DNA from 2 places in the Rhodococcus sp. FG69 genome. Region 2 is predicted to be linked to the other one. Evidence: riboswitches for the same ligand, from Rfam matches in the RefSeq annotation. Region 2 holds a riboswitch; the other holds the start of a gene.
The links. A riboswitch is a leader RNA that binds a small molecule or an ion and turns the genes downstream of it on or off. The one in region 2 is predicted to bind S-adenosylmethionine.
Positions count from the first base shown of each region.

Region 1: linked by a shared signal. The riboswitch ahead of ACODSO_RS12900 (bifunctional o-acetylhomoserine/o-acetylserine sulfhydrylase) and the one ahead of ACODSO_RS25040 (aminotransferase class V-fold PLP-dependent enzyme) in region 2 are both predicted to bind S-adenosylmethionine.

Region 1 is NZ_JBMDIX010000014.1:1,051-5,600, reverse strand. It holds gene ACODSO_RS12910 (DUF3017 domain-containing protein) at 1-125, shown strand, start outside; gene metX (homoserine O-acetyltransferase MetX) at 139-1,296, opposite strand; gene ACODSO_RS12900 (bifunctional o-acetylhomoserine/o-acetylserine sulfhydrylase) at 1,293-2,630, opposite strand; SAM riboswitch class IV at 2,805-2,933, opposite strand; gene ACODSO_RS12895 (MFS transporter) at 3,172-4,431, shown strand; partial or broken gene ACODSO_RS12890 (iron-siderophore ABC transporter substrate-binding protein) at 4,524-4,550, opposite strand, start outside.
Region 2 is NZ_JBMDIX010000042.1:43,023-47,572, forward strand. It holds gene ACODSO_RS25035 (Pls/PosA family non-ribosomal peptide synthetase) at 1-2,557, opposite strand, end outside; SAM riboswitch class IV at 2,760-2,875, shown strand; gene ACODSO_RS25040 (aminotransferase class V-fold PLP-dependent enzyme) at 2,949-4,292, shown strand; gene ACODSO_RS25045 (hypothetical protein) at 4,428-4,550, shown strand, end outside.

The sequences.
Region 1 (4,550 bases), on a different contig from region 2:
TGCCGGAGAATCGCGTAGGCCTGCTGGCGGTCCGCGGGCGCGCCTTCGACGTGTCGGCGCTGGCGCTGGTGGGTGGCGCCATCGTCTTTCTGTCGTCATCGATCGACCCGCTCGGCACGGATTGATCGAAAGTACGTGTCAGCCGGTCCGCTCTACACGAGCGGACCGGGCGTGCGCCATCGTCTCGCCGAGAAGCGCGGCCACCGCTCCGGCCTCGGTGAGAAAACCGTCGTGACCGTCTCTGGACTGAATGACTTCGAGACCGCGGCATTCGGGTAGGCCCCGCGCGATCTCTTTCTGTTGTCTCAGCGGATACAGCCGATCGGAGTCGACTCCGCCGACGATGGTGGGCACGGTTGCCAGCGCAAGTGCTGCGTCGATACCGCCCCGCCCTCGTCCGATGTCGTGTCTGTTCATCGCTTCGCTCAGCAGGACGTACGTGCTGGCGTCGAATCGGTCGGCCAGTTTGGTCGCCTGATGCTGCAGATAGCTCTCGATTGCGTATCTGCCGCCGTTCCAGGGATTTTCGTCGGCCTGAGCGGAGTTGGAGAACCTCAGATCCAGTTCGCTCTCGGTGCGATACGTCAGGTGCGCGATGCGTCGAGCAATTTTCAGTCCGGTTCGGGGCGTTCGGCCGGTTCCGTGATAATTGCCGCCCTGCCAGTCCGGATCGGAGACGATGGCGTCGATCTGCGTCGTCTGAGTACCGATCTGATCTGCCGTCGCGCGGGCACCGACGGCTAGGACGAGCGCCGCGCCCACTCGATCGGGATGGCCGACGATCCACTCCAGGGTCCGCATTCCGCCCATCGATCCACCGACCACCGCGGCGAAGCGCTCGATCCCGAGAACGTCGGCGAGCGCAACCTCCGCCGCCACCTGGTCGCGGATCGAGATCTCCGGGAACCTGCTGCCGTAGTGCTTGCCATCGGGAGCGAGAGAGCTGGGGCCAGTGGTCCCGCCGCACCCGCCGAGGACGTTCGACGCGATGACGCACCACTCGTCCGTATCGATCGGTGCGCCGGGGCCGACCATCCCGTTCCACCAACCGGGCAGAGCATGGTCGGCATCTGCCGGACCGCTGACGTGGGAGTCTCCGGTCAGAGCATGCTCCACCAACACCACATTGTCGCGATTCGGTGCGAGCTCGCCCCACCGCTGCACCGCGACGGTCACCTGAGGAAGCGTGGCGCCACTTTCCAATGCGAGTGGGCCGATGTCGATGTTGCCGAGCCGTCCGTCCGGCGGCGGGAATCCCGCCGCCGGACGGACGTCGTGCACGGAGCCGATGGTCAAGATGCCGCCGCTGCGAATCCGCGTTCGAGATCGGCCAGAATGTCGTCGATCCCCTCGATGCCCACGGCGAGCCTGACCAGTCCCGGAGTGACTCCCGACGCGAGTTGCTCCTCGGGGGTCAGCTGCGAATGAGTGGTCGATGCGGGGTGGATAACCAGTGAACGCACATCACCGATGTTAGCCACATGACTGTGCAGGCTCAGTGCGTCGACGAACTTCTTGCCCGCGTCGACTCCGCCCGTCAATTCGAAGGCGATGATCGCGCCCTGTCCCTTCGGAGCGAGTTCCTGACCCCGCTGGTACCACGGCGACGACTTCAGGCCTGCGTAGTTGATGGATTCGACGTCGGCACGCGCTTCGAGGAACGCCGCGACCTTCTGCGCATTCTCGACGTGTCGTTCCATCCGCAGGCTGAGTGTTTCCAGGCCCTGACTGATCAGGAACGCGTTGAACGGAGACACCGCTGCGCCGATGTCGCGCAGCAACTGGACCCGTGCCTTGAGCGCGAACGCCGGCGCGCCCAGGTCGGCGAACACCACACCGTGGTAGCTCGGGTCCGGTGTGGTGAAGTTCGAGTGGCGCCCTTGCGTCCAATCGAAGGTGCCTCCGTCGACGATGGCTCCTGCGATCGCGGTGCCATGTCCACCGAGGTACTTGGTCGCCGAATGCACCACGATGTCGGCGCCGTGCGCGAGCGGTTGGATCAGGTACGGGGTAGCGACCGTGTTGTCGACGATGAGCGGTATTCCCTGCTCGTGCGCGACCGCCGAGATGCCGGGGATATCGAAGACGTCGTTCTTCGGATTCGAGATCGTTTCGCCGTAGAACGCCTTCGTATTCGGCTTGATCGCGGCCCGCCACTGCTCGAGATCGTCGGGATCCTCGACGAACGTGACCTCGATGCCCAGCTTGGGAAGGGTGTAGTGGAAGAGGTTGTAGGTTCCGCCGTACAACCGCGGGCTCGACACGATGTGGTCGCCCGCTTCGGCGAGGTTGAGGATCGCAAAGGTCTCCGCCGCTTGCCCCGACGCCACCAGAAGCGCCGCGACGCCGCCCTCGAGCGCCGCGATGCGCTGCTCGACGACGTCCTGCGTCGGGTTGATGATCCGGGTGTAGATGTTGCCGGGCTCGGCAAGCCCAAACAGAGCAGCAGCGTGATCGGTGTTGTCGAACGTGTACGACGTGGTCTGGTAGATCGGGAGCGCGCGCGCCTTGGTGGCGCCGTCGGGAGTCTGCCCGGTATGAATCTGTTTGGTTTCGAAGCTCCACGATGCGGTGGGATCTTCGATGGGGGTGCCTGTTGCGTCTACGACGTCAGGGGTGCTGTCGGTCATGGTGTGGATAACTCCGTCTTCGAAGAATGTGTCAGGGTTCGAATCGGCTCTCGGCGGGAAAGCCGGGGCGGGGTGTATCGAGACAACAACACATGGGGGACCTCCTCCTCGGGCACGCCGCATTCCGGCGTGCTCCGTCAGTGGGTCCGCCGACGAAAGAAACCAATTCGAGCGGACCCGCGCTTGTTCTCCGGCTACACGTTCTCGTATAGCCGACTAACCCGGTCGTTCACCCGGGGCACCCCACCGCGGTTGGAGGGTTGCCGGCCAGCAAGCCGGGGCTCGATGCTGGCACTCATGACCTGGCGTGAATCCTAGCGGGGACGGGTAGATCAGGAAACAACGACACCACCGGTAGTCGCCTCAGTGCTGTGACCTGCGGGGGAATGGTTGGCCTTCGGCGGCGCCGAGTGAGGTGAGGACAATCACCGTCGATCTGTCCGAAATCCACGTGGATCCGGGATGACAATCGATCCGAGGGACGTTCCCTACTGGGGTCGTCCCTTTTTCATGCCCCGACACTAGACAAGGTTGTTCTGCTGTGACTGTCACCGATTCGGCTTTCGCCAAGAATGTCAGCGCTGTGCGCGACAGGGTGTCGAACGGGCCGAGCGCCAGTCACAGACCGCTCTCGACCCGCAGGCGTCTGGCCATGCTGGCGCTGTCGATCGGTGGCTTCGGAATCGGTACCACCGAATTCGCATCGATGGGCCTGCTTCCGGACGTCGCGCAGACGATGGGCATCTCGGAGCCGTCCGCCGGGCACATGATTTCGGCGTATGCGCTCGGTGTGGTCGTCGGTGCGCCTGCGATCGCCACACTCGCCGCGCGAGTTCCGCGGCGAGCGTTGCTCATCGTGCTGATGGTGGCGTTCACGCTCGGCAACCTCGGCACAGTGTTCGCACCGAGCTTCGGTGAGCTGGTGGCATCGAGATTCGTCGCCGGTCTGCCGCACGGCGCGTACTTCGGGATCGCGGCTCTGGTAGCTGCGCATCTGGCCGAGCCCGGCAAACGCGCCAAAGCCGTTGCCATGGTCATGATGGGTCTGTCGATTGCCAATGTCGTCGGTGTACCGATCGCAACGTGGCTCGGTCAGGCGCTCGGGTGGCGAAGTGCCTTCGCCGTCGTCGCCGTGATCGGCGCGCTCACCGTGGCTGCGTTGATCGTGTGGATGCCTCGTCTCGACGGAATGCCCACGACCAATCCGATCACCGAACTCGGGGCCCTGCGTCGCGGGCAGGTGTGGATGACGTTGTTCGTCGGCATGGTGGGCTTCGGCGGCATGTTCGCGGTCTACACCTACATTGCCTCGACGCTCACCGACGTCGCAGGTCTGGCCCGTGCGCTCGTGCCCGTCGCGTTGATGATCTACGGCCTCGGCATGGTCGCGGGCAACTACGTCGGCGGGTGGCTGGCCGATCGCTATCAGTTGCGGGGAACATTTGTCGGTCTGGCCTCGATGGCCGCGTTCCTCGCGATGTTCGTGATCGCAGCGCACAATCCGGTCAGTGCGTTGATTCTGGTGTTCCTGATCGGTGCTTCAGGGTCGTCGGTGATCCCTGGATTGCAGACCAGATTGATGGATGTCGCCGATGACGCCCAGACGCTGGCGGCGTCGCTCAACCACGCGGCGTTCAACCTCGCCAACGCCATCGGCGCAGCGCTCGGCGGCGCGGTCATCGCTGCAGGATTCGGCTACACCGCCCCGGCCGCGGTCGGTGCGGTCCTGGCGGTAGCCGGCCTCGCTGTCCTTTCGACCGCGATGTGGATGCAGCGCCGGGCCGACGCGAACGCTGCCTGACACCGCTCGACCTCCCGCCCGTCCGCCGAGATCGAAGTTGTGCCGCGAATGTCGTCCGATTCGACGCACAACCTCGATTTCGGCGAATGTGTCTAGCCTGTGGTGGCTGCGCCGTCGCC
Region 2 (4,550 bases):
TGCCCGAGAGGAACAACGATGCGATGCCGTATACGAACACCCACTGGGTGGCACGCGGGGGAGCGTGGTCGGGCCACGGGTGCTCGGCTTTGCCGACCTTGGTGGCGGGCGATCCCGCCCACAGTTGACCGGCTTTCACGCGTCCGACGACGGCTGAGCCCGCGCTCACGACCGCGTTCTTGCCGACGGATGTGCCGGGAAGCAGCGTCGATCTCGCGCCGACGGTTGCACCCGCGCCGATCTTGATGGCACCGATGTAGACGATGTCGCCGTCGATCCAGTGACCGCTGAGATCGACCTCGGGTTCGACGGAACAGCCGTCGCCGAGTTCGAGCATGCCGGTGACCGGTGGCATGGTGTGCAAGTCGACGCCTTTGCCGATCTTCGCACCGAGTGCGCGGGCGTAGTAGACCATCCACGGCGCTCCGGACAGGTTCGACGCCCCGCTCGCGTCGGTGAGACGCGTCGCCGTCCAGAGGCGGATATGGGCGCTTCCGCCTCGTCGATAGGCGCCTGGCTTCAGGCCGGCCAACAGCAGACGGGAGCCGACGACCGAGATCGCCATCCGGCCGACCGGTGTGATGAACAACAGGAACGCGACGAGAATCCACCACCAGGACAGCGTCGGCGCCCAGGGCACGTCCGCGAACCACGACAGGACGTTGAACATGATCCCCACCCACGTGATCCACTGCAGCCCCGTCAACGTGGTCAGTGGAACGGTTGCGGCGATCTGTATCCACTGAGCTGTGCGCGACGTCGGCTCGACGTCGCGGGGTATGACCTCCACTGGAGGCTCCAGCTCGTCGAGATACCGGGCGAGCGATCCGAGCCGGGGGTGGTCGTAGAGCTGCGCGACGGTGATCTCCGGGAACCGTTCGCGCAGGGCCGTCACGAGCTGGGCCGCGGACAGGGAGCCGCCGCCGTTCTGGAAGAAGTCGGCATTCTCGTCGGAGACCTGGGCACCGAGAATGTTGGTCCACAGTTCGGCGACCCAGCCTGCGGTGCCGCTCAGATCCGACGTCTCGCCCATGCCGGGCAGTGGCCACGGCAAAGCATTGCGGTCGACTTTGCCGGAGGTTCGAGTCGGCATCTCCTCGACGAGTGCGAGCCGCGGGACGAGAGCCGACGGCAACTGCTCGGCCAGAATCTTCCGCGCGGCGTCGAGGTCGAAATTGGGGTCGGTGCTGGCGAGGTAGCCGACAAGGACAGAGTTGCCCGCGCCGGTCTTCCGGACGGCTGCTGCGGCTCCGCCGACTCCGGGCAGGGCTTGCAGCGCGTTGTCGATCTCGCCGAGCTCGATGCGTCGGCCGCCCAGCTTGATCTGGTCGTCGGCGCGGCCCTGGAATAGCAGTCCTTCGAGTTCGAGCCGGACGAGGTCGCCGCTTCGGTAGGCGCGGTCCCAGCCCAGCGTCGGCATGGGAGCGTACTTCTCGGCGTCCTTGGCGGGATCCAGGTAGCGCGCGAGCCCGACGCCACCGATGACCAGTTCGCCGACCTCGCCGATCGCGACGGGGTTTCCCGACGCGTCGACGACGGCGAGATCCCAGCCGTCGAGTGGAAGGCCGATCCGAACTGGACCTTTGCCGTCCATGATCGACGCGCAGGCGACGACGGTTGCTTCCGTCGGCCCGTAGGTGTTCCACACTTCGCGGCCGTCGACGGCCAGTCGCTCCGCCAACTCGGGTGGGCAGGCTTCGCCGCCGAAGATCAGCAGACGTACGGCTTCGAGGGCGACGGCAGGCCACAGCGCAGCGAGGGTGGGGACCGTCGAGACGACGGTGATGTCCCGCGAGACCAGCCATGGCCCGAGGTCGAAACCGCTTCGAACGAGGGAGCGAGGGGCCGGGACGAGGCACGCGCCGTTGCGCCACGCCAGCCACATCTCCTCACACGAGGCATCGAATGCCACCGACAGGCCCGCCAGCACGCGGTCGCCGGGTCCGAGCGGATCGTCCTGCATGAACAACACGGCTTCGGCGTCGACGAACGCCGCTGCGTTGCGGTGGCTGACAGCGACGCCCTTCGGAGTGCCGGTCGAGCCGGACGTGAAGATGACCCAAGCATCGTCGTCGGGACTCGGAGTGGTGAGAGTTTCGGGGGCAGGGGTGTCCTGTTTCTCGGCCGTGCCTGCGGCGATACCACCGGCAGTCACGACTGCGGTGACCTTGGCTTCGCCGAAGACCAGTTCGGCGCGCTCGTCCGGGTCGTCCGCGTCGACGGGTACGTAGGCGGCACCGGCGTTGAGGATCGACAGAATGGCTACGTAGAGCGAGAAGGATCCCGACGGCATCCTGATTCCGACGCGGTCGCCGCGGCGCACCCCGGCACGGGCCAGCCACTGTGCACCCTCGTCGATGTCCTCCAGTAGCTCACGGTAGGTGACCGAGACCGTGCCGTCGTCGATCGCCGGAGCATCGGGGAACCGAGAGGTGGTCGAGCGCAGGACATCGATGAGCGTCCGCTCCTTGGGAGCGCGCTCGGATCGCAAGAATTCGACGGGGACCGCAGCGGAGCGCTGCGTGCCTGTCGAATCCGATTGTGATTGCACAGACAACCGGGTGTCCTTCTTCTCGTGTAGCACCGAAATGCAAGTGGACGTCAGTACGCGTGACGGTGGTTATCTCATATTCGGTTGGCCAGAAGGTGAACGGACGTGGGCTACGAACGGGTTCAGCACTGGGGCAGTTTAGTCCAGTTGCGGGTTTCCTACCTGCTGGGTTGACAATCCCGCGTCGTATTTGTCATCCTCTTGTTCAGGTCATGAGTACCAGCATCAAGCCCCGGCTTGCTGGTCGGCAACCCTCCTCCGCGGTGGGGTGCTCCGGGTGACGACCAGGCTGGCATCGGAAAACCGATGCAGCAAGCGCGGACTCGACGGTATTCACGTGTGATTGGACATGTCCATGTGATTCCGCAGGTCCCTTGATCGACAAGGGTTATTTGTCATGACTGCTGTTCTCGACCACTCGTGTGCTTCGTTCGCTTCCGTCAGCGGAGCTGATCTGTCGGTGCCACTCGTCGATGGAAGTTCCTGCACCTACGCCAATTTCGACTATGCGGCCAGTGCGCCCGCGCTTGTCGCGGTCACCGAACGCATCGCCGAGCTCCTGCCGTTCTACTCGAGTGTGCACCGTGGTGCTGGATACGCGTCGCGGGTGTGCACCGCCGCCTACGAGAAGGCGCGGGTCACGGTATCGGACTTCGTTGGTGCACAGAGTGATTCAGTGGTGATCTTCACCAGGAACACCACTGATTCGCTCAATCTCCTGGCCGGATGCGTTCCGGGGGACACCGTCGTGCTCGACATAGAGCATCACGCGAACCTGTTGCCGTGGAACGGTCGCCGCGTCGTCGTCGCAGCCGAGTCCATTGCCGAGACACTTGTCCGGCTGGACGTCGAATTGTCCACGAAACCTGCTGCGCTGCTCGCGATCACCGGCGCATCGAACGTGACGGGTGAAGTGCTCCCGATAGCAGAACTCGCCGCGCTCGCGCACCGGCACGGTGCACGCATTCTTGTCGACGGCGCCCAGCTCGTTCCCCATCGGCGCATCGACATCGGCGACCTGGGCGTCGACTATCTCGCGTTCTCCGGCCACAAGCTGTACGCACCGCACGGGGCCGGCGTTCTCGTCGGCGCGCGTGACTGGCTGGACGCTGCCGAGCCCTATCTGTCAGGCGGAGGCGCGGTGCGCTCAGTCGGCCTCGACCGAACCGAGTGGGCGCCCGTTCCCGCGCGGCACGAGGCCGGCACGCCGAATGTTCTCGGTGTCGTGGCACTGGCGGCCGCATGCGAGGCGCTGGCGCAGCACGAGGCCGCAGGCTCGGTGGAACACGAGCAGGTGTTGTCCGACCGGTTGCGCGACGGACTGAGCGCCATCGGCGGTGTCGAACTGCTGACAGTGTGGAGTGACGCCCCGGAAAGTGTGGGCATTGTCACATTCACGGTCGACGGCTACGACCCGGGCGAGGTCGCGGCGTACCTCTCCGCCGAGCACGGAATCGGTGTTCGCGACGGGAAGTTCTGCGCGCATCCACTGTTGGCTCGCATCGGGCACCCACGCGGTGCCGTACGCGCCAGCCTGGGCCTCGGCAGTTCGGGCACCGATGTCGACCGCCTGATCGATGCTGTCGGCGAGCTCGTCACACGTGGACCGTCCTGGACGTACGAGGAGGAGAACGGGTGGTGGAATCCGGTCCCCGACCCGCGCCCCTTTCCCGGCCTCGCAGATGGCGCCGCAGGTGTGGGATCCCCGTGCACCCGCCAAACGGCTAGCATCGCTTCATGACAGCAATTGTCTTGTCGCAGAGCCGCCTCTGGCGCGATCGGTACGTCGATCTGTGCCGGACGGCATCGGGGTCGTGTAGGCCGTCGGCGTAGCCCGCGGACATCGCTCACCTCACGCACGACAGGACAACACTTCATGTCGAACACTTCAGCTGTCCGAGTTGCTCTCACGGCATCCGGAACCTGGACCGAAATCACCGATGCTCGACCGACCGAGACGTTCACACGCGTTCGTGCCTCGGATCTCCGTGAAGGGCAG